One region of the Rhodococcus sp. SGAir0479 genome, then DNA from elsewhere that is predicted to be linked to it. Evidence: riboswitches for the same ligand, from Rfam matches in the RefSeq annotation. Region 1 holds a riboswitch; the other holds the start of a gene.

Region 1 (15,235 bases):
CACCGTCGAGTGCCGGTACTTCTCCGTCCAGGTGCGGAGGAGGGCGAAGAACGCGGCGTCCCCGATCTCCTGCCGCAGCGCGTGCAGGGTGAGGGCGCCCCGCTTGTAGATGCGGTCGTCGAACATCAGTCGCGGTCCGGGGTCGCCGAGCAGGATGTCCTGCGGTTCGGCGGCGAGGCGGCGGTGCGCGTGCAGCGCGTGCGTGTGGGCGTCGGGGCCGCCGGAGTTCTCCGACCACAGCCACTCGGCGTAGCACGCGAATCCCTCGTGCAGCCAGATGTCCTTCCACACGGCGAGGGTGAGGCTGTTGCCGAACCACTGGTGCGCGAGCTCGTGCGCGACGAGACGTTCGCAGCCGCGCCGACCGTCGCTGTGGTTCGCCCCGAAGACCGACAGGCCCTGGGCCTCGATCGGGATCTCCAGGTCGTCGTCGGTGACGACGACCGAGTAGTCCGCGAACGGATACGGGCCGAACAGTCTCTCGAAGACCTCCACCATCTGCGGCTGCCGCCCGAAGTCGTGGTCGACGTGCTCGCGCAGCCGCGGGGGATGGATCACGTGGACGGGCACCTGCCCGCTGTCGATCCGGCGCCGCTCGTACGGTCCGATCTGGACGGTGGCCAGATAGGTCGACATGGGCTCGGTCTGCTCGTACACCCACGTCGTCAGGCTCGCCTTGGTCTGCTTGCTGACCAGCGTGCCGTTCGCGACGGCGTGGTACGGCGAGTCGGTGGCGATCGAGATACGGTAGCTCGCTTTGCAACTCGGGTGGTCGTCGCACGGGAACCACGACGGCGCACCGTTCGGCTGGCTCGCGACGAGCGAACCCTCGCTCAGTTCCTCCCAGCCGACGTCGCCCCACATGCTCACGATCGGCTGCGGGTTGCCGGCGTACTGGACGGTGATCGAGAGGACGCCGCCCGCGGGGACGGGCTGCGCCGGGGTGAGGGTGAGCTTTCCGTTGCGATGGGTGTACTTCGCGACGCGCCGGCCGTTGACCGACAACTTCGACACCTGCATCGTCGTCGCGAGATCGAGCGAGAAGCGGGGCCGGACGTCGGTGGTGGTGGCGGTGATGGACGCCCTGCCGGACAGGCGGTTGCTGTGCACCCGGTAGGTCAGATCCAGCTCGTACCGCGACACCCGGTAACCGCGGTTGCCGTGCTGCGGTACGTACGGATCGAGCGGTTCCTCGGAGATCTTCCCTGGCTTCATCGGACGCCCTCGGCCGACGCCGTCCACGGCGGCGGATCGTTCCACGGCGTGATGGGATTGCCCTGCCAACGGGTGGACGGCGGCACGGTGTCGCCGCGCATGACCAGCGACGCGGGGCCCACGGTGGCGCCGTCGCCGAGTCCGGCGGCGGGGAGCGCGACACAGTGCGGGCCGAGGGTGGCGCCCGCACCCAACGTGACCGTGTCCATGGACATGATCCGATCATGGAACAGATGGGTCTGCACGACGCACCCCCGCTCCACCGTGGCGCCGTCGCCGAGGGTCACCAGGTCGGCCTCCGGCAGCCAGTAGGTCTCGCACCAGACGCCGCGGCCGATCGTGGCGCCGAGACCGCGTAGCCACACGTTCATCACCGCGGTGCCGTTCGCGGCGCGCGCGAACCACGGGGCGGCGACGGTTTCGACGAAGGCATCGGACACCTCGTTGCGCCACACGAACGAACTCCACAGTGGATGCTCGACGGCCCCGATCCGACCGACGACGAGCCACTTCGCGGCCACCGACACCACCCCGGCGACGGCGCCCGCGACGAGCAGCACGATGCCGCCCCCGAGCGCCGCCAGCCCGAAGCCGCCGACCGACACCAGCCACGCCAGTGTGAACAACACGCCCAGCCCGATACCGAACGTGACCATCACGGGGATCAGCCGGCACGTCTCGACCACCGCGCGGGCGACCTTGAGCCGCAGCGGCGGATCGAAGGTGCGCGACGCGTCGGCCTGCGTCGCGGCCCGACGCAACCGGACGGGTGGACTGCCCAGCCACGACGATCCGGACTTGGCCTTGCTCGGCGCCGCCGACAGCACCGCCACCAGGCTGTTCTTGGGGACGCGCCGGCCCGGCCCGGCGATGCCGGAGTTACCGAGGAAGGCGCGTTTACCGATCTTGGCGGGCTCGATACGCATCCAGCCGCCGCCGAGTTCGTAGCTCGCGACCAGGGTGTCGTCGGCCAGGAAGGCGCCGTCGGCGACGGTGGTGAACTTGGGAAGCACCAGCGCCGTGGAGATCTCGGTGTCGCGGCCCACCTTCGCGCCGAGCAGGCGCAGCCACAGCGGTGTCAGCAGGCTCGCGTACAGCGGGAACAGGAAGGTCCGGGCCGAGTCCATGAGGCGCTCGGTGGCCCACGCCTGCCAGCCCGCCCGGCTACGGACCGGGTGGTAGCCCTCGGTGAGGCCGATCGACAGCAGCCGCACCGCGAGCACCGTCAGGGCCGCGAAGACGAACAGACTCACCAGCGTCGCGATCGGCAGGACGGCGAGCGCGCGTCGGAAGGCGTCGCCCAGGCCGGCAGCGTCGCGCACCGACCACCCGACCGGGACCAGACCGGCGGCGAGCCCGAAGATCGGCATGCCGGCCAACACCACCGACGTGACACCGAAGATCGGGACCCAGTGCGCGGCACGGCGCGGCGGATGCTGCGGCCACGGGTGAGTGGCCTTGCCGACCTTGACCGCGGGTGAACCGGCCCACTGCTGCCCGGCCTTGACCTTCCCGAACACCGCCGACCCCGCGGCGACCTCGGCGCCGCGGCCGATACGGGCTCCCGGCAGCAGTGTCGAGCGAGCGCCGATTGCGGCACCGTCGCCGATCCGGATCGCGCCGATGTGTACGACGTCGCCGTCGATCCAGTGCCCGGACAGGTCCACCTCCGGTTCCACCGAGCAGCCGTCGCCGAGCACGAGCATCCCGGTGACCGGCGGGAGCGTGTGCAGGTCGACGCCGCGACCGACCTCGGCGCCCAGCGCACGGGCGAAGTACAGCATCCACGGCGCCCCGGACAGGTTGTCGGCACCGCTGGCCTCGACGAGGCGCAGCGCGATCCACAGCCGTAGATGCTCGCGCCCGCCCCGGCGGTAGGTGCCCGGTTGCAGACCGCGCAGCAACAGCCGGGCCCCGGCGACCGCGACGGCCATCCGCCCCAGCGGGGTGATGAAGAGGACGAAGAGCACGGTCACCCACCACCACGACAGGGTGGGTGCCCAGTCGACGTCGAACAGGGCCAGCACGTTGCCGGCGATCGCCAGCCAGGTCACCCACTGCAGACCGGTGAGCGTCATCAGCGGGACGGTCGCCGCGATCTGCGCCGCCTGCGCGCGCCGTGGTGTGGGCTCGACATGTCGGGGTACGGCGGCCTCGGTGGGGGAGAGTTCGTCGAGGAACCCGGCCAGCGACCCGAGCCGGGGATGGTCGTACAGCTGCGCGACGGTCACCTCGGGGAAGCGGTCGCGCAGCGCGGTGACGAGTTGCGCCGCGGCCAGTGAGCCGCCGCCCATCTCGAAGAAGTCGTCGTCCGGACCGGTGATCCGGGCGCCGAGGATCGACGTCCACAGTCCGGCCACCCAGCCAGCGGTGCCGCCGAGATCGGCGCCGGCGTCGTCCGTCCCGCTGCCGGGCAGCGGCCACGGCAACGCGTCGCGGTCGACCTTGCCCGACGTGCGGGTGGGCAGCTCGTCGACCAACGCCAGCCGCGGGACGAGTGCGGCCGGCAACCGGTCGGCCAGCAGCTCGCGGGCCTCGTCGAGGTCGAAGTCGGCGTCGGTGCTGGAGAGGTAGCCGACGAGGATTGCCGTCCCGGCCGGCGTCCTGCGGACCGCCGCGGCCGCCCCGCTCACACCGGGCAGGTTCTGCAGCGCGTTGTCGACCTCGCCGAGTTCGATGCGACGGCCGCCGATCTTGACCTGGTCGTCGGCGCGGCCCTGGAACAGCAGCCCGGCACGGTCGAGACGGACCAGGTCGCCGCTGCGATAGGCCCGCGCCCACCCGAGCGTGGGCATGGGCGCGTACTTCTCGGCGTCCTTCGCCGGATCGAGGTACCGCGCCAGTCCCACCCCGCCGATGACCAACTCGCCGATCTCGCCCTCGGCGACGGGTTCGCCGGCCGCGTCGACGACCGCGAGGTCCCAACCGTCGAGCGGCAGACCGATCCGGACCGGTCCGGTCCCGTCCATCCGGGCGCCGCACGCGACGACGGTGGCCTCGGTGGGTCCGTACGTGTTCCACACCTCGCGGCCGGGGACGGCCAGACGGGCGGCCAGTTCCGGCGGGCACGCCTCCCCGCCGAAGATCAACAGCCGGACCGCTTCGAGCGCCTCGGCCGGCCACATCGCCGCGAGCGTGGGGACGGTCGAGACGACGGTGACGTTGCGGGAGACCAGCCACGGCCCCAGATCCATGCCGCTGCGGACGAGCGAGCGGGGAGCCGGGACCAGTGTGGCCCCGTGCCGCCATGCCAGCCACATCTCCTCGCACGACGCGTCGAACGCCACCGACAGGCCGGCCAGTACTCGGTCCCGGGGGCCGATCGGATTTCCCTGCAGGAACATTCGCGCTTCCGCGTCGACGAAGGCAGCCGCGTTGCGGTGCGTGACCGCGACGCCCTTGGGGGTGCCCGTCGACCCCGACGTGAAGATGATCCACGCGTCGTCGTCCGGCGTGGGTGTGCGGATCTCCGGAACGTCGGCCCGGTGCGGCGCGGTGCCCGGCTGCACCCCGTCGGCGGTGAGGATCGCCGCCACCCGTGCCTCGCCGAACACCAGTTCGGCGCGTTCGTCGGGATCGTCCGCGTCGACCGGGACGTACGCCGCGCCGGCCGCGAGTACCGACAGGATCGCGACATACAGTTCGCGCGTTCCCGACGGCATCCGTACGCCCACCCGGTCCCCGGCGCCGACGCCGGCATCCGCGAGCCGCCGGGCGCCCACCGCGATCTCGTCGAGCAGTTCCCGATACGTCAGCGCCGCGGCGCCGTCGTCGATCGCGGTCGTGTCCGGATGCGCAGTGGCGGTGGCCGTGAGGATGTCGACGAGGGTGCGCGGTTCGGGCGCGTGCGGTGAGCGCAGGAACGGAGCCGGTATCCGTTCCGGCAGCGTTCGATCGCGCTGCTGCGTCTGTTCTGTTGCTGGCTGGGCAGACAATCCGGGACGTCCCTCTCTGTGCCTGTCGGGCGGGCACCTCGTTCTCTCACGGCAAGGTGTCCGGTGGATGAACACCTCGTCGCGGCGTGCCCATCGGTCAGGCCCTCGGCTTCTCTCCTCGATTCTCCCCCGGATGGGCCGAAAACGGTGCTCCCGGCCCACCTCTCGGTTCCCGGGTTGACATCGAGGGAGCCGCTCTGTCATCCTCTTCGACAGGTCACGAGTACCAGCGTCAAGCCCCGGCTAGCTGGTCGGCAACCCTCCAACCGCGGTGGGGTGCTCCGGGTGACGACCAGGTCATGGTCCACAAGGACATGGCAAGCGCGGACTCCGATGGCGTCGACCTCCACTGCCGACGAGTCCCAGGACTCGAAGGATGTAGTGATGACCGCTGTACTGACCGACGCCGCCTGTGCCACCGCCCCGATCGCGCGGGTGTCCGGCTGTGACCTGCAGGTTCCGCTCGTCGGGGGTGGAACCTGCGTTTACGCGAACTTCGACTACGCGGCCAGCGCGCCGGCCCTCGAGCAGGTCACCGACCGGGTCCAGGAGCTGCTTCCCTTCTACGCCAGCGTCCACCGCGGCGCCGGCTACGCCTCCCGGGTGAGCACCGAGGCCTACGAGAACTCGCGCGTCGCGGTCGAGCGCTTCGTCAACACCGCCGCCGACCAGGTCGTGGTGTTCACCCGCAACACCACCGACTCGCTCAACCTGCTCGCGAGCTGCGTCCCCGGTGACGTCGTCGTGCTCGACATCGAGCATCACGCAAACTTCCTGCCCTGGAAGAACTCCCGCGTTGTCGAGGCCGCCGACACGGTGGCCGAGACCATCCGCCGGATCGTCGCCGAACTGTGCTCCAGGCCGGCCGCGCTGCTCGCGATCACCGGCGCGTCCAACGTCACCGGCGAGGTGCTTCCCATCGCCGAGCTGGCCGAGATCGCGCACCGCTGCGGCGCCCGCATCCTCGTCGACGGCGCGCAGCTCGCCCCGCACCGCCGCGTGGACCTCGCCGCGACCGGCGTCGACTACCTCGCGTTCTCCGGGCACAAGCTGTACGCGCCGTTCGGTGCCGGGGTGCTGGTCGGCCGCCGCGACTGGCTCGACGCTGCCGAGCCGTACCTCGCCGGCGGCGGCGCCGTCCGCGAGGTGACCGTGGACGAGACCTGCTGGGCCCCCGCTCCGGCCCGACACGAGGCCGGCAGCCCCAACGTCCTCGGCGTCGCCGCCCTCGCCGCAGCCTGTGATGCGCTGGCCGCGTTGGACTTCGAGAAGGTCGTCGAGCACGAGCGTGCTCTCTCCACGCGCCTGGCCGAGGGCCTCGGCGAGATCGACGGCGTGCAGCTGCTGCGCCTGTGGTCGGACGCCCCGGACAGCGTCGGCATCGTCACCTTCACGATCGACGGCTTCGAGCCCGGCCAGATCGCCGCGTACCTCTCGGCCGAGCACGGCATCGGTGTGCGCGACGGCCGGTTCTGCGCTCACCCGCTGCTCAACCGCATCGGCCACGCCGGTGGTGCGGTCCGCGCGAGCCTCGGCCTGGGCACCACGTCCGACGACGTCGAACGCCTCGTCGCCGCCGTCCGGCAGCTGGTCGCGGGCGAGGCCGACTGGAACTACGGGAAGACCGACGGCCTGTGGAACCCGGTGCCCGAGACCCGCGGCTTCTCGAGTGGCGCCGACGGCGCCGCGGAGTGCATCTGATCTCGATCACGGTGATCCGAACCCTGATGGGGGACAACGACCGAGGGTAGCGTGACGCGCATGGAGTCGACCGGTACGAGCGGACGGTGGTCGCGCCGTCACGTCGACCTGTGCCGCACCTCGTCGGAGATGTGTCGGGACTGACGCTCACCCGTCGTCCCCGTCCACGCTCGTCCCGAGGAACCACCATGCCCCAGTCCGTTTTCGCTTCCGTCCACACCGTCACCCCACGCCGCCCCCTGCGGGTGGCCGTCGAACTCTCCGGCGCCGGACATCATCCCGCCGCCGCCCGGATCGCCGGCAACATCGCGCTGACCGGACCCGACTTGTGGGTCGACCTCACCGTGGGGCCCGACACCCTCGATCTCGCCGCCGAGCCGGCGGTGGTGCATCGGGTCCGTGCCGCCGACCTGCGTGAGGTGCAACAGATCCGCGCCCGCATCCGATCCGCGGTCGCGGCGGACGGCCGCGACCCCGACGCCGTGGCGGTGCTCGTCGACATCGAAACCCTGATCGGTGCCGACTCTCGCAGTGCCCGAGCCGAACTCGCCCTGCTCGACGAGACGTCGAGTGTGCCGCACCAGCCGTCGTCGTTGTCGTACATCGGGACCGCCGAGGGGCTGGCGAGCCTGATCGCGGACATCCACGCCGCCGATGTCGCCGACGGGGTGACGCTGCTGCCGCTGGCATTGCCGCGCGTCCTCGAACGTGTCGTCGACGGCACCCTCCCGTGGCTCGAACGCCGCGGATCGGTCACCGCGTCCCACACCGTCGACGAGGCACTGGCCCGGTTCGGGTTGCAGCGGCCCGCACGGGCGTCCTGAGACACCCGGCCCCGGACGCGGTCGCCGCGGCGATCGTCGAGCACGATCGGCGCCCCGCACGGACACTGGCGGAGTGAGCACTTGGCGAGCGCGACTTCCGTGGGACCCTCCGGTCGGCCCGGGACAGGATGCCCTGTCGGGGCCCCGGTTCGGTGTCAGCGTCGAGTCCGGATTCGCGTCTGCCCACGACCTCGACGAGGTCGTGGGCGCAGTCGGCGTGCAGCCCCGGCTCGTGATGGCCTTCTGCGACTTCGCGTGCGCGCCACCGATCACGGGCATGGACATGGTGGCCGGACGCGGCGCCGTTCCGATCGTCACGTGGGAGCCCTGGTGGTGGGAGCACCGCGGCCCCGGTTCGGTGCCGTCCGTGCGCTCGGTGGCGGTCGGCCTTCACGACGAGTACCTCGCCACGTGGGCCGGCGCGCTCACCGAGTGGGGCGGCCCGATCGGTCTGCGGTTCGCGCACGAACCCAACGGGGGGTGGTATCCGTGGGGCGCTGCGACCAACTCCGGAGCCGACTACATCGCCGCCTGGCGTCACGTCCATGCGGTCTTCCGTCGGCACGGTGCCCACAACGTGTCCTGGATCTGGGCGCCCACCGTGTCCTTTCCGGGTAGCGCGTCGGTCGCGGCCTACTACCCGGGAGACGACGTCGTGGACGTCGTGGGACTCGACGGCTACAACTGGGGACGGGCTCGCGCACACTCGATTTGGACGCAGCCGCGGGCACTGTTCGAACCGACCCTCGACGAGCTGCGTCCACTCGCGCCCGGGTGCCCGCGTCTGCTCACCGAGGTCGCGTGCGCCGAGTCCGGGGGCTCCAGACCCGAGTGGATCGGCCGTTTGGTCCAGTTCCTCGCGGACCGCCGCGAAATCGCCGGATTCGTGTGGTTCGATCACGACAAGGAAGTGGACTGGCGGATGATCAGTTCGCCGGAGTCGGTGAGCGCGTTCGCCCGAGCAATCGGGGAAGGGTGTCGGTGAGATGACGGACGCCGGGGGGTGGATTCGCCCGGAGATCGAGCGGGAACGAATGCAGGCGGTCGAGCAGCTCGGGCTGCTGGACACCCCGAAGGAGGAGCGGTTCGACCGCATCGCCCGGATGACCCGCCGGGTGCTCGGAGTACCGATGTGCAGTGTGTCGCTGATGGACCGTGATCGGCAGTGGTTCAAGTCGATCGAGGGACTCGCCCTCACCGAGGTCCCGCGGGATCGAACGGTGTGTCAGACCACCATCGCGCGCACGTACCGGGGGGTGCCCGATCCCGTACTGGTGGTGGAGGATGCCGCCGACGACCCGCGGTTCAGCGAAATCCCCGGCATCGGGGGCGACGGCGGCATCCGCTTCTACGCCGGGTACCCGCTCTACGGACCGGGCGGACACACCGTCGGGACGTTCTGCGTCTACGACGAGACCCCTCGCACCCTCGACGACGAGGAGCTCACCAACTTCGCCGAGATGGCCGGAATGGTCCAGCGGGAACTCGAGTGGTCCGAGGATCTCGCGCGGGGTGCCGACATCCAGCGGAGCCTGCTGCCGCGCCCACTGCAGGGGCAGAAGGGTTACGCGGTGTCCGGCGCGTGCCTTCCCGCGTTCGTGGTGGGCGGTGACTTCTACGACCACCACGTCGTCGACGACCGACTCGTGGTGACGGTCGCGGACGTGATGGGCAAGGGCACCGGAGCCGCGATCGTGGCGGCCGCCGTCCGGTCCACGTTTCGCGGCGCGACGCGCGCGTTCGCCCGCCTGGCGGGGGAGACGCAGGCCGACGTGGACGCCGGTGTCGCCGCGTCGGCGGCCGCCGAACAACTCGCCGAGGACCTGGACGGTACCGACACCTTCGTCACGGCGTTCCATGCCGTCGTCGATCTCCCGACCGGCACGGTGACGTACGTCGACGCCGGTCACGGGCTGTCGATGGTGCGCCGCCGCGACGGCACGGTGGAGCCGTTGCGGGCCTCGGGGCTGCCACTCGGGATCGCGCTCGACGACGCGTGGGACTCGCACACGTCGTCGCTGTCTCCGGGCGACATGCTCGTCGTGTGTTCCGACGGCCTGCTCGACCTGCTCGACGAGGACAGCGATCCGCGGGCCGTCCACGCGTTCGTGGCCGCGCACGTGGACGCCGCCGGCCTCGTCGCCGCGGTCGGCGATCTCGTGGCGGAGATGCCCCCACTGGACGACGTGACGATCGTGGCGATCGGCAGGGAGGACGCATGACGACCACGCGGAGCGAGGTGGCCCGCGGCACGGAGCCGTCGGTGGCCCTGCGGTTCCTGATCCTCGTCACGGCGATTCTCGGCATCAACTACGTCGTGTGGCGGTGGCTGTTCTCGGTGAACTGGACGGCCTGGTGGATCGCCGTACCGCTGGTGATCGCCGAAACGTACAGCCTCGTGGATTCGCTGCTGTTCGGCCTCACGATGTGGCGGCTGCGGCGGCGACCCGATCCCCCGCCGCCCCCGCCCGGCGCCACCGTCGACGTCTTCGTGACCACCTACAACGAGCCCATCGAGATGGTGATGGACACCGCCGAGGCGGCGCAGCGGATCCGCCACCCGCACCGGACCTGGATCCTCGACGACGGCGACCGACCCGAACTGGCGGCGGCTGCGGAGAAGGCCGGCATCGGGTACCTCACGCGGTCGTCGGACTGGGCCGGCAAGCCCAGGCACGCCAAGGCCGGGAACCTCAACAACGCGCTCCTGGCGACCGAAGGCGAGTACCTCCTGGTGCTCGACGCCGACCAGGTCCCGCACCCCGACATCCTCGATCGCACGCTCGGCTACTTCCGCGACGAGAGCACTGCGCTGGTCCAGACACCGCAGTACTTCGTCAACGTGCCTCCGGGCGATCCGTTCGGGAGTCAGGCGCCGCTGTTCTACGGTCCCATCCAGCAGGGCAAGGACGGGTGGAACGCCGCCTTCTTCTGCGGGTCCAACGCCGTGCTGCGGCGGGAGGCGTTGATGCGGTTGGGCATCAGCGGGTACGTCCGCGCCGTCGAGGAGGGTGTCCGTCGTGCGCTGCGCACCGCCACCGACGTGCTGCGGCGCGCGGCCCGGGACACCGACGACCCGTCGGCGCTGGCCGCGCTCGAACAGGTTCGGGACGCCGTGCGGGTCGCGGAGCAGCGCCTGCGGGCGGGGGAGTCCGTCGGCGACGTCACGTACTCGTTCCAGCGGGCCGTCGCGGGTGCCGCGGAGGGCGTCGTCGCCAAGGACGTCGAGGCGATGCGGGCGGACCTGGCAGCGGTTCGTGCGCTGACGGAGGAACCGGCCGGCGACGACGACTCCTTCTTCGACGACGAGGCCACTCGCGCGGCTGGCACACCGCGAGTGGTCACCGCTCGGGGCGATCGAATCGGTACGACTCCTCGTCGACTCCGTCGACGTGGGGCGATCGGACGAAGCCCAGCCGATGCTCCCGCTCGCGACGATCTCCGTCACCGAGGACATGGCGACGTGCATGCGCCTGCACGCCCAGGGGTGGCGCACGGTGTACCACCACGAGATCCTGGCCGAGGGGCTCGCGCCGGACGACCTGAAAACGATGCTCACGCAACGGCTGCGCTGGGCCCAGGGCACCATCCAGGTGATGCTCCGGGAGAACCCGCTGGTGCAGCGGGGCCTGAGCGTCGCACAACGGTTGATGTACTGGGCCACCATGTGGAGCTACCTCGCCGGGTTCGCTGCACTGGCGTACATCGCTGCACCCGCGGTGTACCTGATCACGGGCGTGATGCCGGTGGACGCCTACAGTTGGGACTTCTTCGGCCGACTGGTGCCCTTCCTCCTGCTGAACCAGTTGCTGTTCTTCGTGGTGAGCCGGGGTATGCCGACGTGGCGCGGTCAGCAGTACAGCCTCGCGCTGTTCCCGGTGTGGATCCGCGCGTGCACCACCGCCTTTGCGAACGTCTGCCTGGGACGACCGCTCGGTTTCGCCGTCACACCCAAGACGAGACAGAACGTGCAATCGTTGCCGTGGCACCTCGTGAAGTACCAGCTGGCGGCCATGGTGTTGCTGGTGGTGGCGTCGGTGGTGGGAATCGTCCGCCTGTGGTTCGGCACCATCTCCGTCCTCGGCGTCGGGGTGAACCTCTTCTGGGTGATGTTCGATCTGGTGATATTGAGCGTTGTGATCACCGCGGTGCGTTACCGCGGAACGGAAACGGGAGGACACCGATGACCGCCTTCGACACCAGGACGACCGCGGCGGGCGTGGTCGTCGTCCGGCCCGAGGGACGACTGAACATGATCGCCGCACCGGGACTGCGCGAACAGCTGACGTCCCTCGTCGCGGCGGGCACGTCACGACTCGTCGTGGATCTGGGAGGCGTCGAGTTCGTCGACTCCTCCGGACTCGGTGCCCTCATCTCGGGCCTGAAGGCCGCGCGGCAGTCCGGGGGCGATCTGCGTATCGCGTCGCCCACCCCGCAGGTGCAGAGCGTTCTCGCGCTGACGAGTCTCGACCGCGTGCTGCGGTCCTACGAATCGGCCGACGGTGCCTTCGGAGGCGAGTGACCCGGACGCGACAGGCGCCGGGAGGACGTTGACGACGACGACCGGTCCCGGCGCCCTCGAGGCCGTGCACCAGCTGCTGGACGACCTGTTCGAGGCGGAACCGGTAGCCGCGGACCCGCGGCACCGGTTCGAGACCGTCGTGGCGGAACTGGCCGCGAACATCGTCGAGCACACCCCCCGCGGCGCGGATCCGGTGCACCTGCAGCTGGTGGTGGAGTCGTTGCCCGACCGGCTGGACGCGACGTTCGAGGACGACGGGCCGGAGGTTCGCATCGACCTCGCGGCCGTGACGATGCCCGATCCGCTCGCCGAGCGGGGGCGCGGGCTGGCCATCGCCAAGCAACTCAGCGAGACCCTGAACTACCGCCGCGTCGGAGCCGTCAATCGGTGGTTCGTCTCGTGTCGGCGCTGACGACGCCCGTGCGCCGCCGGAACCGCGTCAGTCCAGCGGAGCCGCGCGGTGGTAGCGGCCGTCGTGGTAGAGCAGCGGCGCCGCGGCGGCCTCGTCGTCGTTCTCGTTGTGCAGGCGCGTGATGTGACCGATCACCAAGAGATGGTCGCCGGCGGGGATCAGCTGGTGCACCGTCGTGCGCATCCAGATGGGCGTGCCGTGCAGGACCGGCTCACCGGTCTCGAGCCGTGACCACAGCGACTCGTCGCTGAACCGCTGGTCGGCGCTGCGGGAGAACCGCTGCGACAGGTGCTGCTGGTGCTCGCCCAGCAGGTGCACGACCACGGAATCCGCCGCCCGGAGCGCGTCGATGCTCGACGAGTTCAGCGCGATGTTGAACGAGATCAGCGGCGGTTCCATCGACAACGACGCGAACGACGTGGCGGTGAAGCCGACCGGGCCCTTCCCGGAGTCCAGGGTCACGATGGTGACGCCCGCCGGATGACGCCGCATCGCGGCCTTGTACTCGTCGTTGCTCACGCCCTCCGAACCGACGGCAGGGACGACAGCGAGTTCGGGCGCATTCTCGACAGACTGTGACAAGGCATTACTCCGATTCGACCTGGGTGACTGTTCGCCACTATAAGGCCAGCCATACCGACCAACCAGGCTTCGGTTCACTCAGCGGACAACTGATCCGCCGCCCCTTTCGGGCCGCGGCCCATGTCGATCGCCAGGCCCGCCGTCACCCGCAGGAGCTCGGAGAACGTGGTGCGGAAGACGGTGTCCGGATGTCCCGCCGCGGCCCACAGTTCCGGGTAGTCGGCGAGCGCGCTGTCGAGGTACGTCGGCAGATTCGTCGGATGCCCCAGCGGCGCCACCCCACCGATCGGCTGGCCCGTGACCTCGCGGACCGTCTCGAGCGACGCCCGCGTCAACGAGCCCTGCAAGCGGGCGCCGGTGGCGGCGAGGTCGACCTGGTGCGCACCGGAGACCAGCAGGAGTACCGGATCGTCGTCGAGCAGGAACACGAGCGACTTCACGACGGCACCCGGATCCACCCCCAGCGTCACCGCGGCATCGGCGGCGCTGTGGATGGGCGCGGGCTGGCTGACGATCACCCCGTGGTGGCCGCGCGCGATCAGCGTGTCGGCGACGTGCGCCGCATGGGGATGCAGCAGCCTGGGCATGGATTCAGCGTAGGACTAGTTCGCGGCCGGGGCAGGCGTATCGGCGTCCGAATCGGCGTCGCGGCGGGCGCGCCACACTGTGAAACCGAGGAGCAGGACCGCCCCGACGACCGTGTACAGCGCGAGGGCGAGGGCGGGCTGGCCCAACCCGACGTTGTCGAAGTACACGACCGCGCGCACCCCCTCCGTACCCGCACCGGGCGTGATCCACTTGCCGATCGCCGCATAGAAGCTGGGAATCACGTTCGCCCCGAAGGCGCCGCCGGCACTCGGGTTGCCCAGCACCACGAACACCGCGATCGCGAGCGGAACCGCCAGAATGCCGACCGCCGCCCGCAGTCCCAGGGTGAACAGTCCGGTCCCGAACACCACTCCGGTGCCCAGGAGCCACAGCGGGAACCAATGTCCCGCAAAGGTTTCCAGCACATGCGTCGTGATGAGTGCGCCCAGCGCCCCCGAGACGACGGAGTACCCGAACAGCACGGCGACGTGCGCCCACGCCTGACGCAGCGTCTTCGGTGCCCCGATGAAGAGGCCGATCGCGGCGGCCAGCAGGTACCCGCCCACGACCCAGCCGATCGACAGGTAGAACCCGGACAGGCCGCGGTTGTCGTGCGCGCTGACGGGGATCTCGTCCCGGACGACCAGCTGGCGGTCCTGCTCCATCGCCACCCGATCGAAGATCGATTCGAGAGCCGACGCGATCGAACTGCCGCCCGCGCTCGCCGTGATCAGAGTGTCCGTGCCACCGGGGTCGATGACGTACGCGCCCAGGACGTCGCGGTCCCGCAGCAGCTGCCGGACCTCGGCGGTGTCGGCCGCCAGGCGCGCGTCGACCGGATGCCCGGCGAGCGCGTCGAGCTGGTCCACGGACCGGGGAGCGATCCCGTCCGGCAGCCCCGGCGCGGCGACGACCGCGACGGGGATGTCCCGCGGTGTGGGCTGGTGGAACGCTGCGACGTAGCTGAGGATGAATCCGAGCTGCAGTACCAGGACGCCCACCGCCAGTGCGGCCATCACCTTGCCGCTGCCGAGCCGTTCCACCGGACTGCCGTGCGGCGACGGCGGGGTGGCGGAGGTGGTCGACGGGGCGCCGGTCGTCTCGGTGGTCGCGGTCACGGGTGTCCTCGATGCTCGAAGTGTGCGTACTGTCGCCGACGGTCTTGTCGATACCGTGGGTATTGAATACCGTAAGTATCGTGACTGGTAGTCGTCAAGGCGAAGTGACCGCGACCGCACGTCCGGGGCGCGACGTCGTACGGGCGCGCATCCTCGAGGCGGCCGCCGACGAGTTCGCCGAGCAGGGGTTCGCGGGCGCCAGGCTCGCCGAGATCGCGCGCCGCGCGGGGTTCACCAAGGGGGCGGTGTACTCGAATTTCGAGTCGAAACAGGATCTGTTCGCCGAACTGTTCGCGCAGCGCTCGCTGGACCTCGCGGGCCGGGTGCTCGCCGAGATC
Region 2 (15,235 bases), 1.8 Mb from region 1:
TCAGCCATTCGAGGGGACTCTAGCGGGTTCGGAGCGCGCTGGATACACCGGATCTGGTCAACCGTCCGAGTGGGGTCACACCCCGCCGGCGAAACCGTGCTGCCGCCAGGCCTCGTACGTGACGACAGCGGCCGCGTTCGACAGGTTCAACGAGCGGCGCCCCGGCACCATGGGGATGCGGACCTGTGCGGTGACGTGCGGGTCCTCGAGAACCGCCGGCGCGAGCCCGGTGGGTTCGGGACCGAACAACAGGACGTCACCCGGCTGGTACGCGAGGTCGGCGTACGACGTGGTCGCGTGCGCGGTGAACGCGAACACCCGGTCCGGTTGCAGCGCCGCCCAGGCCGCCTCGAGATTCTCGTGCACGGTCACCGACGCGAGGTCGTGGTAGTCGAGGCCGGCGCGGCGCAGTTTCGGCTCGGACAGGTCGAAGCCGAGCGGTCCGACGAGGTGCAGTTCGCATCCGGTGCCGGCGACCATGCGGATCGCGTTCCCGGTGTTGGGTGGGATGCGGGGCTCGTGGAACATCACTCGGAACACGGCCTTCAGCTTGCCAGGCCGCGGCCGCCCGCCGCCCGCCGGAGGGCGGGCAGTCGTAATTGTCGGACTCCGAGGGGACCATGGGGACATGGCCGAGCTCGTCGAGATCGTGGGGGAGGACTTCGCGGGTGCGCGCCTCGCCGGGCAGCACTGGAACCGGCAGCACTACACGCGGTGCACGTTCCGGGGCGCCGACCTCAGCGAGGTGCGCACCGAGTCGTGCGTGTTCACCCAGTGCGACTTCACGGGGACCGACCTGAGCGCCTCCCACCACCACTCGACTGCGTTCCGGTCGTGCACGTTCGCCCGGACGACGCTGTGGCACAGCAGTTTCAGCAGTTCGAGCCTCATCGGATCGGTATTCGAGGACTGCCGGCTGCGGCCGCTGCGGATCGACGAGGTGGACTTCACGTTCGTCTCGTTCGGCGGGGCCGATCTGCAGGGCGTCGACTTCACCGACTGCCGCTTCCGGGAAGCGAACCTCGTCGACGCGGACCTGCGGGGCGCGGTGCTGCGCTCGGTGGATCTGTTCGGTGCCCGCGTCGAGGGGCTGCGCCTGGAGGGGGCCGACCTGCGCGGGGCCCACGTCGGCCCCGGACTGTGGACCGCCGCGGAACTGCGCGGCGCGCAGGTGGAACTCACCCAGGCGGTGGCCTACGCGACCGCGAACGGCCTCGTCGTCGAGCCGTGGTGACCGCGACTCGCTCAACGGATCAGTTCGCGGGCGAGCAGATCCATCATGAGTCCGTCCCGCCACCCGCCGTCGGCGCCCCGGCAGTACTCCCGCATGACGCCGACGTCGCGGAATCCCACCCTGCGGTAGCACGCGATCGCCGCGGAGTTCGCGGCCTCCGGGTCGATGACGAGGCGATGGAACCCCCGCTCGTCGACGAGGTGCGTCGCCAGCAGCCGCACCACCTCCGTGCCCAGCCCCTGTCCGTGCACCGCGCCGTCGAGGAACAGGTCGATGCCGGCATGCCGGTACTCGGGGTCCGACTCCTGGTACCACTGCGCGAAACCCACGACGCGGTCGTCCAGGACCACCGCGTAGGCCACCGTGTCGGGGTCCGCGGACGGCCAGTCCGCGGCCGGTTCCTTCCACCATCGGCTCACTTCGGGGAGCCGATGGATCTCGCGCAACCGCTCGTGGTGGGCGGGCTGGACGGGTGCCAGCACGACACGTGGACCGCGAAGTTCCGGAGCCGATGTCACGCAGCGACCCTAGCCTGGAACAATGGTCGCCGTGACTGCAACGATCCTGGACGGCAAAGCAACCCGCGACGAGATTTTCACCGACCTCGAGGCCAGGGTGGCGGCCCTGAAGGAGAAGGGCATCACGCCCGGTCTGGGCACCGTCCTCGTCGGTGAGGACCCCGGTTCGGCGGCATACGTGCGGGGCAAGCACAACGACTGCGCCAAGGTCGGCATCACCTCGATCCGCCGTGACCTGCCCGCGGACATCACCCAGGCCGAGCTCGAGGCCACGATCGACGAACTCAACGCCAACCCGGAGTGCACCGGCTACATCGTGCAGCTCCCTCTGCCCAAGCACCTCGACGAGAACGCCGCCCTCGAGCGCATCGATCCCGAGAAGGACGCCGACGGTCTGCACCCGGTCAACCTGGGCCGGCTCGTGCTGGGCAAGGAAGCCCCGCTGCCGTGCACGCCGCGTGGCATCGTGCACCTGCTGCGCCGCTACGACGTTCCGATCGCCGGCGCGCACGTCGCCGTCGTCGGCCGCGGTGTCACGGTCGGCCGTCCCATCGGCCTGCTGCTGACCCGGCGTTCGGAGAACGCGACGGTCACGCTGTGCCACACCGGTACTCGGGACCTCGCGGCGCAGGTTCGGCAGGCCGACATCGTGATCGCCGCAGCGGGTGTGCCGGGCCTGATCACCGCCGACATGGTCAAGCCGGGTGCCGCGGTGCTCGACGTGGGTGTCAGCCGCACCGCCGACGGGCTGCGCGGCGACGTCGCCGACGACGTCCGTGAGGTCGCCGGATTCGTCTCCCCGAACCCCGGTGGTGTCGGACCGCTGACGCGCGCGTTCCTGCTGACCAACGTCGTGGAGCGGGCCGAGCAGCTCGCCGGTTCGCGCGGCTAGGTTCTCGCGCGTGACGCAGTTCGTGCGCAGGAACCTGCCGATGGTGCTCGTCGTCCTCGTGGTGGCGGGCGCCTTCGGGCTGGTCCTGGCCGACCGCTGGCGGCGCGGCGCCCTCGTTCTCGGGGGCGCCATGCTGGTCGCCGCGTTCCTGCGTGCCGTGGTCTCACCCGATCGGGTGGGTTTGCTCGCGGTGCGAGGCCGAGGCTTCGACGTGACGGCGATGACCGTCGTGGGGGCCGCGATCATCGCGCTCGCGACGTCGATCGATCCGCTCGGGACCGACTGACCCGGGTGTACTGACGCGGGCGTGGGCCGGCTAGTTGCGGCGCGCCGCCCGCGACAGCTCCATCGTCTCCTTCAGCAGCTCGGCCACCGCGTCGGCCTCGGTGAGGAAGCCGTCGTGGCCGTCCTTCGACTCGAGCACGCGCAGTCCGTCGCAGCCGGGCAGCCCGTCCGCGAGTTCCTGCTGCAGCCGCAGCGGGTACAGCCGATCGGAGTCGACACCGCCGACGACCACCGGCACGTCCGTCGAGGCCAGCGCCGCGGCCACACCGCCGCGGCCGCGACCGACGTCGTGCCGGTTCATCGCCTCGCTCAGCAGCACGTAGGTGCCGGGATCGAACCGGCCGACGAGCTTGTCGGCCTGATGGTCGAGATAACTCTGGACGGCGTAACGGCCACCGCTCCAAGGGTTCTCGCCGTCCTGATGGGTGTTGGCGAAGCGCGAATCCAGTTCGCCCTCGGTGCGGTACGTCAGGTGCGCGATCCGGCGGGCCAGGCCCAGTCCGGTGCGCGGGACCCGGCCCGTGCCGTGGTAGTCGCCGCCCTGCCAGTCGGGATCGCTCTTGATGATCTGCATCTGGGTGGTCTGGGTGCCGATCTGGTCGGCGGTGGCGCGGGCGCCCACCGCGAGAACCAGGGCCGCGGCGACCCGGTCGGGGTACCCGATGATCCACTCGAGGGTCCGCATGCCGCCCATCGATCCGCCGACGACGGCGGCGAGACGCTCGATGCCGAGCAGATCCGCCAGCGCGACCTCGGCGGTCACCTGATCGCGGATCGTGATCTCCGGGAATCGCGAACCCCAGTAGTTGCCGTCCGCGGCCAGCGATCCGGGGCCGGTGGAGCCGCGGCAGCCGCCGAGCACGTTGGTGGCGAGCACGCACCACTCGTCGGTGTCGATCGGCGCGCCCGGCCCGATCATGCCGTCCCACCAGCCGGGGGAGGGGTGCTCGTCGTCGGCGGGACCGCTCACGTGCGAGTCGCCCGTGAGGGCGTGCTCGATCAGGATCACGTTGTCCCGCTCGGTGGACAGCTCACCCCACCGCTGGACGCCGAGCGTGACGTCGGGCACCACCGCACCGTTCTCGAGTTGCACCGAGCCGATGTGGACGAAGCCCAACTGCCCGTCCGGCGGAGGGAATCCGGCCGGACGGGCGTTGCGAACGGAGCTGACGGTCAAGATGCCGCCGCCGCGAAACCGGCTTCGAGGTCGGCGATGATGTCGTCGAGTCCCTCGATGCCCACGGCGAGGCGGACGAGACCCGGAGTCACACCCGAAGCGAGCTGCTCCTCGGGGGTGAGCTGCGAGTGGGTGGTCGACGCCGGGTGGATCACCAGCGAGCGCACGTCACCGATGTTGGCGACGTGGCTGTGCAGCGTGAGCGCGTTGACGAACTTCTTGCCCGCGTCGACACCACCGGCGAGCTCGAACGCGACGATCGCGCCGGTGCCGCGCGGAGCGATCGTCTTGGCACGCTCGTGCCACGGCGACGACGGCAGACCGGCGTACGAGACCGACGCGACCTCCGGGCGGGCCTCGAGGTACTCGGCGACCGCCTTCGCGTTGGCGACGTGGCGCTCCATCCGCAGGCTCAGCGTCTCGATGCCCTGCGAGATGAGGAACGCGTTGAACGGCGAGATGGCCGAGCCGAGATCGCGCAGCAGCTGCACGCGCGCCTTGAGTGCGAACGCCGGCGCGCCGAGGTCGGCGTAGACCACGCCGTGGTAGCTCGGGTCGGCGGTCGTGAAGTTGGTGTGCCGGCCCTGGGTCCAGTCGAACGTGCCGCCGTCGACGATCACACCGGCGACCGCGGTGCCGTGGCCGCCGAGGTACTTGGTGGCCGAGTGGACGACGATGTCGGCGCCGTGCTCGAACGGACGGATCAGGTACGGGCTCGCGACGGTGTTGTCGACGATCAGCGGGATGCCGTTCTCGTGCGCCACCTGCGCGATCCCCGGGATGTCGAGGATGTCGTTGCGGGGGTTGGAGATCGACTCGCCGTAGAACGCCTTGGTGTTGGGGCGGACGGCGGCGCGCCACTGCTCGATGTCGTCCGGGTCCTCGACGAACGAGACCTCGATGCCCAGCTTGCGCAGCGAGTAGTGGAACAGGTTGTACGTGCCGCCGTACAGGCGCGGGCTCGACACGATGTGGTCGCCCGACTCGGCGAGGTTGAGGATCGCGAAGGTCTCGGCGGCCTGGCCGGACGCGAGCAGCAGGGCCGCGACGCCGCCCTCGAGCGCGGCGATACGCTGTTCGACGGCATCCTGCGTCGGGTTCATGATGCGGGTGTAGATGTTGCCGGGCTCGGCCAGGCCGAACAGTGCGGCCGCGTGGTCGGTGCTGTTGAACGTGTACGACGTGGTCTGGTAAGATCGGCAGTGCACGCGCGTTGGTGGTGCCGTCGGGCAACTGGCCGGCGTGGACCTGCTTGGTCTCGAAGCTCCAGTCGGCCGTCGGGTCGGTCGCGGCGTCCGTGATTTCGGTCATGAGTCGTCTACTCCAGGTTCGGGAAGTGTTCGGCAGATGAGAGGGTGCGCAGCGGCAGGCGCGCGCTCGGGGGACCGGCTACTCGTGACAACAACACATGATGAACCTCCGGTGGGGCATGGCCCGGTCAGTGGGTCCGTCCCAGCGGACCCGCGCTTGTCCTCCGGCTCTCGCCGGAAGACCTGGTCATCACCCGGGGCACCCCACCGCGGTTGGAGGGTTGCCGACCAGCGAGCCGGGGCTTGACGCTGGCACTCATGACCTCCGCCGATAGTAGCGGTATCGACCGTGCGGTTGGAAGGAGGGCGGGCAGGAAGGTCGAAAAGGACGTGGCAGGCAAACTCGGTGGGCACGCACAGACAGGGAGTTCGATCGTGAAAGACACCACCTCGGTGCTGACCCGAGGTCTCACGGCCCGCCACATCCGTTTCATCGCCCTCGGGTCCGCCATCGGTACCGGGCTCTTCTACGGTTCCGCGGAGGCCATCGACCGGGCGGGGCCGTCGGTGCTGCTGGCCTATCTGATCGGCGGGGCGGTGATCTACATCGTGCTCCGTGCGCTCGGCGAGATGGCCGTCAGCGACCCGGTGTCGGGCTCGTTCGGGGAATACGCCACCCGGCACCTGGGCCCGCTCGCCGGCTTCGCGACGGGGTGGACCTACACGTTCGAGATGGTCGTGGTCTGCCTGGCCGACGTGACGGCATTCGGCGTCTACATGGGGTTCTGGTTCCCGGACGTGCCGCGGTGGATCTGGGTGCTGGCCGTCATCTTCTTCGTCGGCGCCGTCAACCTGCTGAGCGTCAAGGTGTTCGGCGAGGTGGAGTTCTGGCTCACGATCGTCAAGATCGTCGCCATCGTGGCGATGATCGCGGCCGGTGTCGCCGTCCTCGTCTTCGGGTTCGGCCTGCACGACACCGGCGAGGGCGTGTCGAACCTGTGGAGCGAGGGAGGCTTCTTCCCGACCGGGCTCGGCGGCTTCGTCGGATGCTTCGCGATCGTGATGTTCGCATTCGGTGGTACGGAGATCATCGGTATCACCGCGGGCGAAGCCGAGGATCCCGAGCGCACGATCCCTCGGGCGATCAACACGGTGCCGGTCCGGATCATCGTGTTCTACGTGCTCACGCTGGCGGTGATCATGGCGATCAGTCCGTGGCAGACGATCGGTTCCGAGGGCAGCCCCTTCGTGCAGATCTTCGAGGGCCTCGGTCTCGGGCCGGCCGCGGCGGTGTTGAACGTGGTCGTCATCTCCGCCGCACTGTCCGCGATCAACAGCGACATCTTCGGCGCCGGCCGCATGATGTACGGCATGGCGCAGCGCGGCCAGGCGCCCGCGGTGATGGGACGGGTCTCGCGCAGCGGGGTGCCGTGGATGACGGTCATCGTCATGATCGCCGCGCTGCTGCTCGGTGTCCTGCTCAACTACGCGATACCCGATCGGGTCTTCCTGGTGATCGCGTCCATCGCGACCTTCGCGACCGTCTTCGTGTGGCTGATGATCCTGCTCGCGCAGTACCGCTCGCGCCGGCGGATGGACCCCGCGGCGGCCGCCGCGCTGAAGTTCCCGGTGCCGTTCTGGCCGTACGGACAGCTGGTCGCGATCGGCTTCCTGGTGTTCGTGATCGCGCTGCTGGCGTTCGACGCCGACAGCCGGGTGGCGCTGGTGGTGGGCGCCGTGTGGCTGGTGCTGCTGGCCGTGGCCCACCGCCGCTGGGCGCGGCCGGCGCACGCGGCGCGGACCCGGACCCCCTCGCCGCACCGGCCCGAGGTTACCGAGCGGTAGGGTGAGCGGTTTTCGGCCCAGTGGTTGCCTCCGTCTCGGATAGCAGTACGCTCGTCATGTTTGGGTCGGCCTGACAGGGGCGATCCGAACCGGATACGTTTGATAATTGAACCGTTGGCGGGGTCACTCACAAAGTGATCTGCGCACCCCAGTACGCAGGGAACGGAACCAGGGAAACTTCCTAGGAGGACGCGAAGCCCCCATGTCCAAGATCAAGGTCGAAGGCAAGGTCGTCGAACTCGACGGCGACGAGATGACTCGCATCATCTGGCAGTTCATCAAAGACAAGCTGATCCATCCGTACCTGGATGTCGATCTGGAGTACTACGACCTGGGGATCGAGCATCGCGATGCCACCGACGACCAGGTGACCATCGACGCTGCAGAGGCGATCAAGCGGCACGGCGTCGGCGTCAAGTGCGCGACGATCACCCCGGACGAGGCCCGGGTCGAGGAATTCGGCCTGAAGAAGATGTGGCGTTCCCCGAACGGCACCATCCGTAACATCCTGGGCGGCACCATCTTCCGTGCCCCGATCCTGATCTCGAACGTGCCGCGTCTGGTGCCGGGCTGGACCAAGCCGGTCATCGTCGGCCGTCACGCGTTCGGTGACCAGTACCGCGCCACCGACTTCAAGGTCCACCAGGCCGGCACCGTCACCCTCACCTTCACGCCGGAGGACGGCTCCGAGCCGATCCAGCACGAGGTCGTGCGCATGCCCGAGGACGGCGGCGTCGTCATGGGTATGTACAACTTCAAGAAGTCCATCCAGGACTTCGCGCGGGCCTCTCTGTCCTACGGCCTGCAGCAGAACTACCCGGTCTACCTGTCGACCAAGAACACGATCCTCAAGGCCTACGACGGCATGTTCAAGGACGAGTTCCAGCGCGTGTACGAGGAGGAGTTCAAGGCGGAGTTCGACGCCGCGGGCCTCACCTACGAGCACCGCCTCATCGACGACATGGTCGCCTCCTCGCTCAAGTGGGAGGGCGGCTACGTCTGGGCCTGCAAGAACTACGACGGCGACGTCCAGTCCGACACCGTCGCGCAGGGCTACGGCTCGCTGGGCCTGATGACCTCCGTGCTGATGACGCCGGACGGCAAGACCGTCGAGGCCGAGGCCGCGCACGGCACCGTCACGCGCCACTACCGTCAGCACCAGCAGGGCAAGCCGACGTCGACCAACCCGATCGCGTCGATCTTCGCCTGGACCCGTGGTCTCGAGCACCGCGGCAAGCTGGACAACACCCCTGAGCTGATCGAGTTCGCGCAGCAGCTCGAGGACGTCGTCATCAAGACCGTCGAGAACGGTCAGATGACCAAGGACCTCGCACTGCTGGTGGGCCCGGACCAGGGTTGGCAGACCACCGAGGAGTTCCTCGCGACCCTCGACGAGAACCTGCAGAAGGCGCGCGCGTAAAGCGTCGCTCCGCACGGTAAACGGGACGTTCCCCTCACGGGAACGTCCCGTTTCCCTTTCTCCACTACCCTCGGGCGTCGCGCGTTCGACTCGCGCCCGCTCGATCGTCGTTCGTTTCGTACCGTGCTCGGAAGGCTCCACTGCTCTTGACCGTCTCGGCCACCGCTCCCTCGTCCGTCGCCGCAGACCTCCCGTCCTCCGGGCGCCGGCGCGCGATGCTCGCGCTCGCCATGGGCGGGTTCGGCATCGGCACCACCGAGTTCGTCGCGATGGGACTGCTGCCGCAGATCGCCGGGGGCCTGGACATCTCCGAGCCCACCGCGGGACACGTCATCACCGCGTACGCCCTCGGCGTCGTGGTCGGCGCCCCGGTGATCGCGGCACTGACGGCGAGGATGCCGCGTAAGACGCTGCTGATCGCGCTCATGGTCGCGTTCACGGTGGGCAACGCCGCCACCATCGTCGCGCCGAACTACGGCGGACTGCTGGTGGCCCGCTTCGTCGCCGGCCTGCCGCACGGCGCCTACTTCGGGGTGGCGTCGCTGGTCGCCGCCCACCTCGCCGGGCCCGGGAGGCGGGCCAAGGCCGTCGCGACGGTCATGAGCGGGCTCGCGATCGCCAACGTCGTGGGAGTGCCGGCAGCCACCTGGATCGGGCAGGGACTCGGCTGGCGCAGTGCATTCGCCGTCGTCGCCCTGATCGGGGCGCTCACCGTCGCGGCCGTCACGGCGTGGGTGCCCGCACTGCGCGACGTCCGCACCACCGATCCGCGGACCGAACTCGCGGCGCTGCGGCGCGGGCAGGTGTGGCTCACCCTCGTGATCGGCACCGTCGGATTCGGCGGAATGTTCGCCGTCTACACGTACGTGGGCTGGACGATGACCGACGTCGCGGGACTGCCCGAGGCGCTGATCCCGGTCGCCCTCATGGTCTACGGCCTCGGCATGGTCGTCGGCAACGTGCTGGGCGGACGCCTGGCCGACCGGGCGCTGACGTCCGGACTGTTCACGATGCTCGGGGCGCTCGTCGGACTGCTCGCCCTCTTCGCGGTCGCCGCGCACAACCCGTACACCGCGATGGTGGTGCTGTTCCTCGTCGCCGCCGCGGGCTCGGCGTTGGTGCCGGGTCTGCAGACCCGGCTGATGGACGTCGCGGCGGACGCGCAGACCCTGGCCGCCGCGCTCAACCACTCGGCGCTCAACATCGCGAACGCGTTCGGCGCATGGATCGGCGGCGCGGTCATCGCGGCCGGGTTCGGGTACACCGCGCCGGCGCTGGTCGGGTCGGCGCTCGCGGCTGCGGGCCTGGCGGTACTGGCCGTCGCGGTGGTGACGGCGCGTCGGTAGCGTCCGCTACGGTTCTCCGCGTGCCGCACATCATCACCACCGTCAACGTCAACGGCGTCCGCGCCGCCGCCCGCAAGGGCCTGCTCCACTGGCTCACCGGCTCCCAGGCCGACGTCGTCTGCCTGCAGGAGACGCGGGCGTCCGACAAGCAACTGCACGAGACCCTGGCGCCCGCCCTCGACGCCGGCTGGCACGTGGCGTCGGCGGAACCGTCGGCGAAGGGCCGCAACGGCGTGGCGGTGCTGTCGCGGCGCCCCGCCGACGCGGTGCGCATCGGCTTCGGCGACGACGAGTTCGCCGACGCGGGCCGCTACATCGAGGCGGACTTCGACGCGCTCACCGTCGGCAGCCTCTACCTGCCGACCGGCGAGGCCGAGACGCCCAAGCAGGAGCAGAAGGAACGCTTCATGGCGTCGTTCGCGGCGCACCTGACGCGCAGCGCCGAGGCCGCCGGCGCCGCGGGCCGTGACGTGCTGGTGTGCGGCGACTGGAACATCGCGCACACCGAGCGCGACATCAAGAACTGGAAGGGCAACCTCAAGAAGTCCGGGTTCCTGCCGGGCGAGCGCGAGTGGGTCGCGGCGCTGCTGACCGGCGGCGCTTGGGTGGACGTGGTCCGGGAACTGCACCCGGAGACCGACGGGCCGTACTCGTGGTGGTCGTACCGCGGCAAGGCGTTCGACACCGACGCCGGGTGGCGCATCGACTATCACCTGACCACGCCCGCACTGGCGGCCCGCGCGAAGGAGGCCCGCGTCGAACGCGCCGCCACCTACGCCGAGCGCTGGTCGGACCATGCGCCCGTCACCGTGCAGTTCCGCTGATGGCGTCGCAGCGCAAGAGCCCGATCGTCGCGCTGCTGGTGGCCCTCGCCGGTCTCGCGGTGGCAGTGTTCGTCGGAACGCAGGCCGGCGGTGACGACGCGTCGTCTGCCGCATCGCCGGTCTCGGTGACGAGCAGCGCCTCCGTCTCGGTGTCGAGCAGCGCCTCCGTCTCGGTGTCGCCGACGCGCACCACGGAGCAGGCGACCGGGATTCCGCAGGCGAGCGGGGTGCCGCAGGCGGCGTGGGCCACGCTCGCCGCGATCGACGCCGGACGCTGGCCGCCGTCCGATGCGCCGGGCACCGAGGGCGGCCGCACGTTCGGCAACCACGAGGGCCGGTTGCCGGCCACCGGCAGCGGACAGCAGATCCGGTACCAGGAGTGGGACGTCAACCGGAAGCAGAGCGGTCGCGGGCGCGACGGGCACCGCATCGTCACCGGCAGCGACGGGTCCGCGTGGTACACCGACGACCACTACGAGACGTTCACGAGGATGCGCTGATGACACCGCAACCGGCCCTCCCACGCGGGCTGTCGCTGCTGGTCGCGGAGCCCGGGCGGACCGCCGGCGTCGAGGAGGAGCTGCGAGCTACCCGGCCCGTACGGCACGTGCGCGGCCGCCGGATGCCCACCGCCGCGGCACTGTTCGACGAGTTCGCCGCCGCCCTGCAGTTCCCGTACTACTTCGGCCGCAACAAGGACGCGTTCGACGAGTGCTTGCGCGAGCTGGGCGACACCGTCGGCGCGGACCCGGTGGTGCTGGTGCTCGACGCGGACGCCCTGCTCGCCGATCAGCCGGCCGAGCTGGCGTGGTTCGCGGCGGCGGTCGGTCACACGGACGCGTCGATCGTGCTGCAGGTGCGGCCCGGACGCGCCGACGCCGTCACCGACCGGTTCGCCGCGGTCGGCGTCGACCTCCCTCGCATCGCCGTTTCCGACGCGTGAAAGTATCGGGGATTATGTCGAGCACTGCAGAGAACCCCACCACGTCGCCGACCGCGAAGCCGCGCGTCCTGTCGGGTATCCAGCCCACCGCCGATTCGTTCCACCTCGGCAACTTCCTCGGTGCGCTGCAGCAGTGGGTGCCCCTGCAGGACGACTTCGACGCCTTCTACTTCATCCCCGACCTGCACGCGATCACGGTGCCGCAGGACCCCAAGGAGCTGCGTCAGCGCACCCTGCGGGCCGTCGCGCAGCTGCTCGCGCTCGGCATCGATCCCGAGCGGTCGACGCTGTTCGTACAGAGCCAGGTGCCCGAGCACGCCGAGCTGGCGTGGGTCCTCAACTGCATCACCGGCTTCGGTGAGGCCAGCCGCATGACGCAGTTCAAGGACAAGGCCGCCCGGCAGGGCAGCGAGCACGCCAGCGTGGGCCTGTTCACCTACCCGGTGCTGATGGCCGCCGACATCCTGCTCTACCGCCCGCAGCGCGTGCCGGTGGGCGAGGACCAGCGCCAGCACCTCGAGCTCGCCCGCGACCTGGCCGGCCGCTTCAACACCCGCTTCGGCAAGACGTTCGTCGTCCCCGAGCCGCAGATCATCAAGGGCACCGCCAAGATCTACGACCTGCAGGACCCCACGTCGAAGATGAGCAAGTCCGGTCCCACCCCGGCCGGTCTCATCAACCTGCTCGACGACCCCAAGGTCTCGGCCAAGAAGATCCGGTCCGCCGTCACCGACAACGAGCGCGAGATCCGGTTCGACCCGCAGAACAAGGCCGGCGTCAGCAACCTGCTCACGATCCAGTCGGCGTTGTCGGGCAAGAGCATCGACGACCTCGTCGCCGGCTACGAGGGTAAGGGCTACGGCGACCTCAAGGCCGACACCGCGGAGGTGCTCGCCGAGTTCGTCACCCCGCTGCGCGAGAAGGTCGACGGCTACCTCGCCGACCGCGCGGAGCTGGACCGCATCCTCGCCGGCGGTGCCGATCGCGCCCGCGACGTCGCTGCCCGGACGCTCGGCCAGGTCTATGAGAAGGTGGGGTTCCTGACGACCAGGAGGTAATCCGTACATGGCCGACGACGCACCGGGCTTCCTCGACAGGCAGCGTGCGGGCCGGCCGTGGCTCGATCACCTCGTCCGGGCGGGCGGGCGCTACCAGACGCAGAAGGGCGACTACTACGCCGCCGGGATCACCTACTTCACGATCCTCGCGATCGTCCCGATCCTCATGGTCGCGTTCGCCGTCGCGGGTTTCGTGCTCGCCGGTCATCCGGAGTGGCTCGTCGAGATCCGGGACCAGGTCAGCCAGAACATGCCGGGCGGGCTCGGGGACACCGTCAACGACCTCATCGATGCGGCGATCTCGGCGCGCACCAGCGTCGGCGTGTTCGGTCTGCTCGGCGCCGTGTACGCGGGCCTGGGGTGGATCACCAATCTGCGCGACGCGTTGACCGCCATGTGGGAGCACACCCACCAGGCCGGGAACTTCGTGGTCACCAAGGTCAAGGACTTCGGCGCGCTGCTCGGCCTCGGTGTGGCGATGCTGGTGACCTTCGGGTTGTCGGCGCTCAGCAACGGCCCGGTCGCCGGATGGGTGGTCGAACGGCTCGGTGCCGAGCACCTGACCGGTGTCGGCGTGCTGCTGCGGATCGTGTCGTTCGCGATCGGGCTGCTGGCGACGTGGGCGCTGCTGTCCTGGGTCATCGCGCGACTGCCGCGGGAGCCGGTGACGCTGCGCAGCGCACTGCGGGCCGCGTTCGCCGCGGCCATCGTGTTCGAGATCTTCCGCCAGGTAGGGGCGATCTACCTGGCGGCGGTCAGCCGGGGCCCTGCCGGTGTCGCGTTCGGTCCCATCATCGGTCTCCTGGTGTTCAGCAATGTGACCGCGCGGCTGATCCTGTTCGCGACCGCGTGGGCCGCCACCGCCCGGGAGAACCTCGAGAAGGCGTTCGTCCCGCCGCCGGAGTCGGCCGTGATCCGACCCCGCGTGCAGGTGCGCGAGGGGATGTCGGCGAAGGAGGCCGCGGCCCTGACCGGTGCCGGGGCGCTCGCAGCGATCGGACTCGCCGGCCTGTGGCGGCGACGCGGCGACTGACCGTCAGCGCCGGCGTCGGCGGACGAGCACCCGCGCCCACACGAGCAGCCCGACCACGACACCCGTTCCCACCAGACCGACCGCGACGCGGCCGGCGAGATCCTTGTCCGGCAGGTCCGAGCCCGACGCCAGGTCCATGCCGCCGGGGCCGTGGGTGTCGGGTCCGGCCACCTCGGCGGCCGGTTCCGACGTCGCGGTGTCCGGCTCGACGAGCGTGCCGACCGCGGTCGCGGGATCGAGCCCGTACCCGTAGTCGAGCAGGCGGGCGACCTGCTCCCACGGCCGGATCGGGAGGACGTCCGCGGCCATCAGCGTGACCCCGAGTCGGCGGCCGTCCCGGACGGCCCCACCGACGAATGTCTGCCTGGCGTCGTCGGTGTACCCGGTCTTGCCGCCGAGCGCGCCCGGATAGTTCATCAGCAGCTGGTTGTCGTTGAAGATCGGGTACGGCTCGACCGGCTTGTCGTCGGGCTTGGCGGGATCCGCCGGGTGCCCCGGGTAGAGGACCGACTCCGTCGTGATCAGTTGCGCGAAGGTCGGGTTCCGCATCGCGGCGCGGAAGAACAGCGCCAGGTCGTACGCCGACGTCGACATTCCCGGGCCGTCCAGGCCGGACACCGACGCCGTCCGGGTGTCCAGCGCGCCCAGGGATGCGGCTTCGGCGTTCATCTTGGCGACGGTCGCGTCCTCCCCGCCGAGTTGCGCTGCGAGGGCGTGGGCGGCGTCGTTGCCCGAGCGCATCACCAGCCCCTGCATCAGCTGCAGAATGGTGTACGTACCGCCGGCGCCGAGCCCCACGGAGCTGCCCTCCATCGCCGCGTCCTCCGAGGTGGCGGTGACGGTGCGGTTCAGATCGAGCTCGTCGAGCGCGACGAGCGAGAGCAGCACCTTGATGGTGCTGGCGGGCCGGTAGCGGCCGTGCGGGTCCTTGGCCGCGAGCACGTCCCCGGTGTCGAGGTCGGACAGCACCCACGCGGTCGCGGAGATGTCGGCGGGCAGCGGCGGCGTGCCGGGGGCGGTGACCACCCCGCAGCTGCCGAGGGCTGCACCGCCGACGGGGGAGTCGGGGACCGGGACGGGCGCCGGTGCGTCCTGTCCCGGGCGCGGTACCTCGGAGAGGTCGATCGCCGGGGGAGGGGACTGCCGGTGCGGGCACGCGTCGGTGTTCGGGGTGCTGAACGGGGGAGTGGTGGTGGGCGCGACGGGCTGGTCGGCCGCGAGGGGAGCCTGCTCCGGGAGGGGCAGGGCCACGGCGGGAGCGCCCCCGGCACCGAGGACGAGTGCGGAGGCGGTGGCGGTCAGGAGGATTCGTCGCCGTGCGGTTTTCGGGAGAGCAGCCATATCGACTCTCCAGCGTATGGAAGGCCGATCACCGTGTCGTGGCGGGCCTCGTCACAGGTGTGTCGCGCC

What was found. A riboswitch is a leader RNA that binds a small molecule or an ion and turns the genes downstream of it on or off. The one in region 1 is predicted to bind S-adenosylmethionine.
Region 2: it holds a riboswitch for S-adenosylmethionine, as region 1 does, so the genes downstream of both, E7742_RS13250 (bifunctional o-acetylhomoserine/o-acetylserine sulfhydrylase) here and E7742_RS21375 (aminotransferase class V-fold PLP-dependent enzyme) in region 1, are expected to answer to the same signal.

What each region holds. Positions count from the first base shown of each region.
Region 1 covers NZ_CP039432.1:4,615,320-4,630,554, forward strand. The annotation lists gene E7742_RS21365 (M1 family metallopeptidase) at 1-1,215, opposite strand, end outside; gene E7742_RS21370 (Pls/PosA family non-ribosomal peptide synthetase) at 1,212-5,150, opposite strand; SAM riboswitch class IV at 5,366-5,480, shown strand; gene E7742_RS21375 (aminotransferase class V-fold PLP-dependent enzyme) at 5,535-6,851, shown strand; gene E7742_RS23830 (putative leader peptide) at 6,912-6,995, shown strand; gene E7742_RS21380 (LLM class flavin-dependent oxidoreductase) at 7,040-7,675, shown strand; gene E7742_RS21385 (glycoside hydrolase family 26 protein) at 7,749-8,660, shown strand; gene E7742_RS21390 (SpoIIE family protein phosphatase) at 8,662-9,897, shown strand; partial or broken gene E7742_RS21395 (glycosyltransferase) at 9,894-11,862, shown strand; gene E7742_RS21400 (STAS domain-containing protein) at 11,859-12,197, shown strand; gene E7742_RS21405 (ATP-binding protein) at 12,226-12,609, shown strand; gene E7742_RS21410 (flavin reductase family protein) at 12,637-13,191, opposite strand; gene E7742_RS21415 (YbaK/EbsC family protein) at 13,266-13,778, opposite strand; gene E7742_RS21420 (ABC transporter permease) at 13,794-14,897, opposite strand; gene E7742_RS21425 (TetR/AcrR family transcriptional regulator) at 14,978-15,235, shown strand, end outside.
Region 2 covers NZ_CP039432.1:2,818,244-2,833,478, reverse strand. The annotation lists gene E7742_RS13280 (tRNA (cytidine(34)-2'-O)-methyltransferase) at 76-540, opposite strand; gene E7742_RS13275 (pentapeptide repeat-containing protein) at 629-1,234, shown strand; gene E7742_RS13270 (GNAT family N-acetyltransferase) at 1,246-1,752, opposite strand; gene E7742_RS13265 (bifunctional methylenetetrahydrofolate dehydrogenase/methenyltetrahydrofolate cyclohydrolase) at 1,784-2,644, shown strand; gene E7742_RS13260 (DUF3017 domain-containing protein) at 2,685-2,930, shown strand; gene metX (homoserine O-acetyltransferase MetX) at 2,961-4,106, opposite strand; partial or broken gene E7742_RS13250 (bifunctional o-acetylhomoserine/o-acetylserine sulfhydrylase) at 4,103-5,417, opposite strand; SAM riboswitch class IV at 5,565-5,680, opposite strand; gene E7742_RS13245 (amino acid permease) at 5,792-7,201, shown strand; gene E7742_RS13240 (NADP-dependent isocitrate dehydrogenase) at 7,404-8,621, shown strand; gene E7742_RS13235 (MFS transporter) at 8,837-9,967, shown strand; gene E7742_RS13230 (exodeoxyribonuclease III) at 9,988-10,791, shown strand; gene E7742_RS13225 (ribonuclease domain-containing protein) at 10,791-11,291, shown strand; gene E7742_RS13220 (barstar family protein) at 11,291-11,734, shown strand; gene trpS (tryptophan--tRNA ligase) at 11,749-12,792, shown strand; gene yhjD (inner membrane protein YhjD) at 12,800-13,825, shown strand; gene E7742_RS13205 (D-alanyl-D-alanine carboxypeptidase family protein) at 13,829-15,166, opposite strand.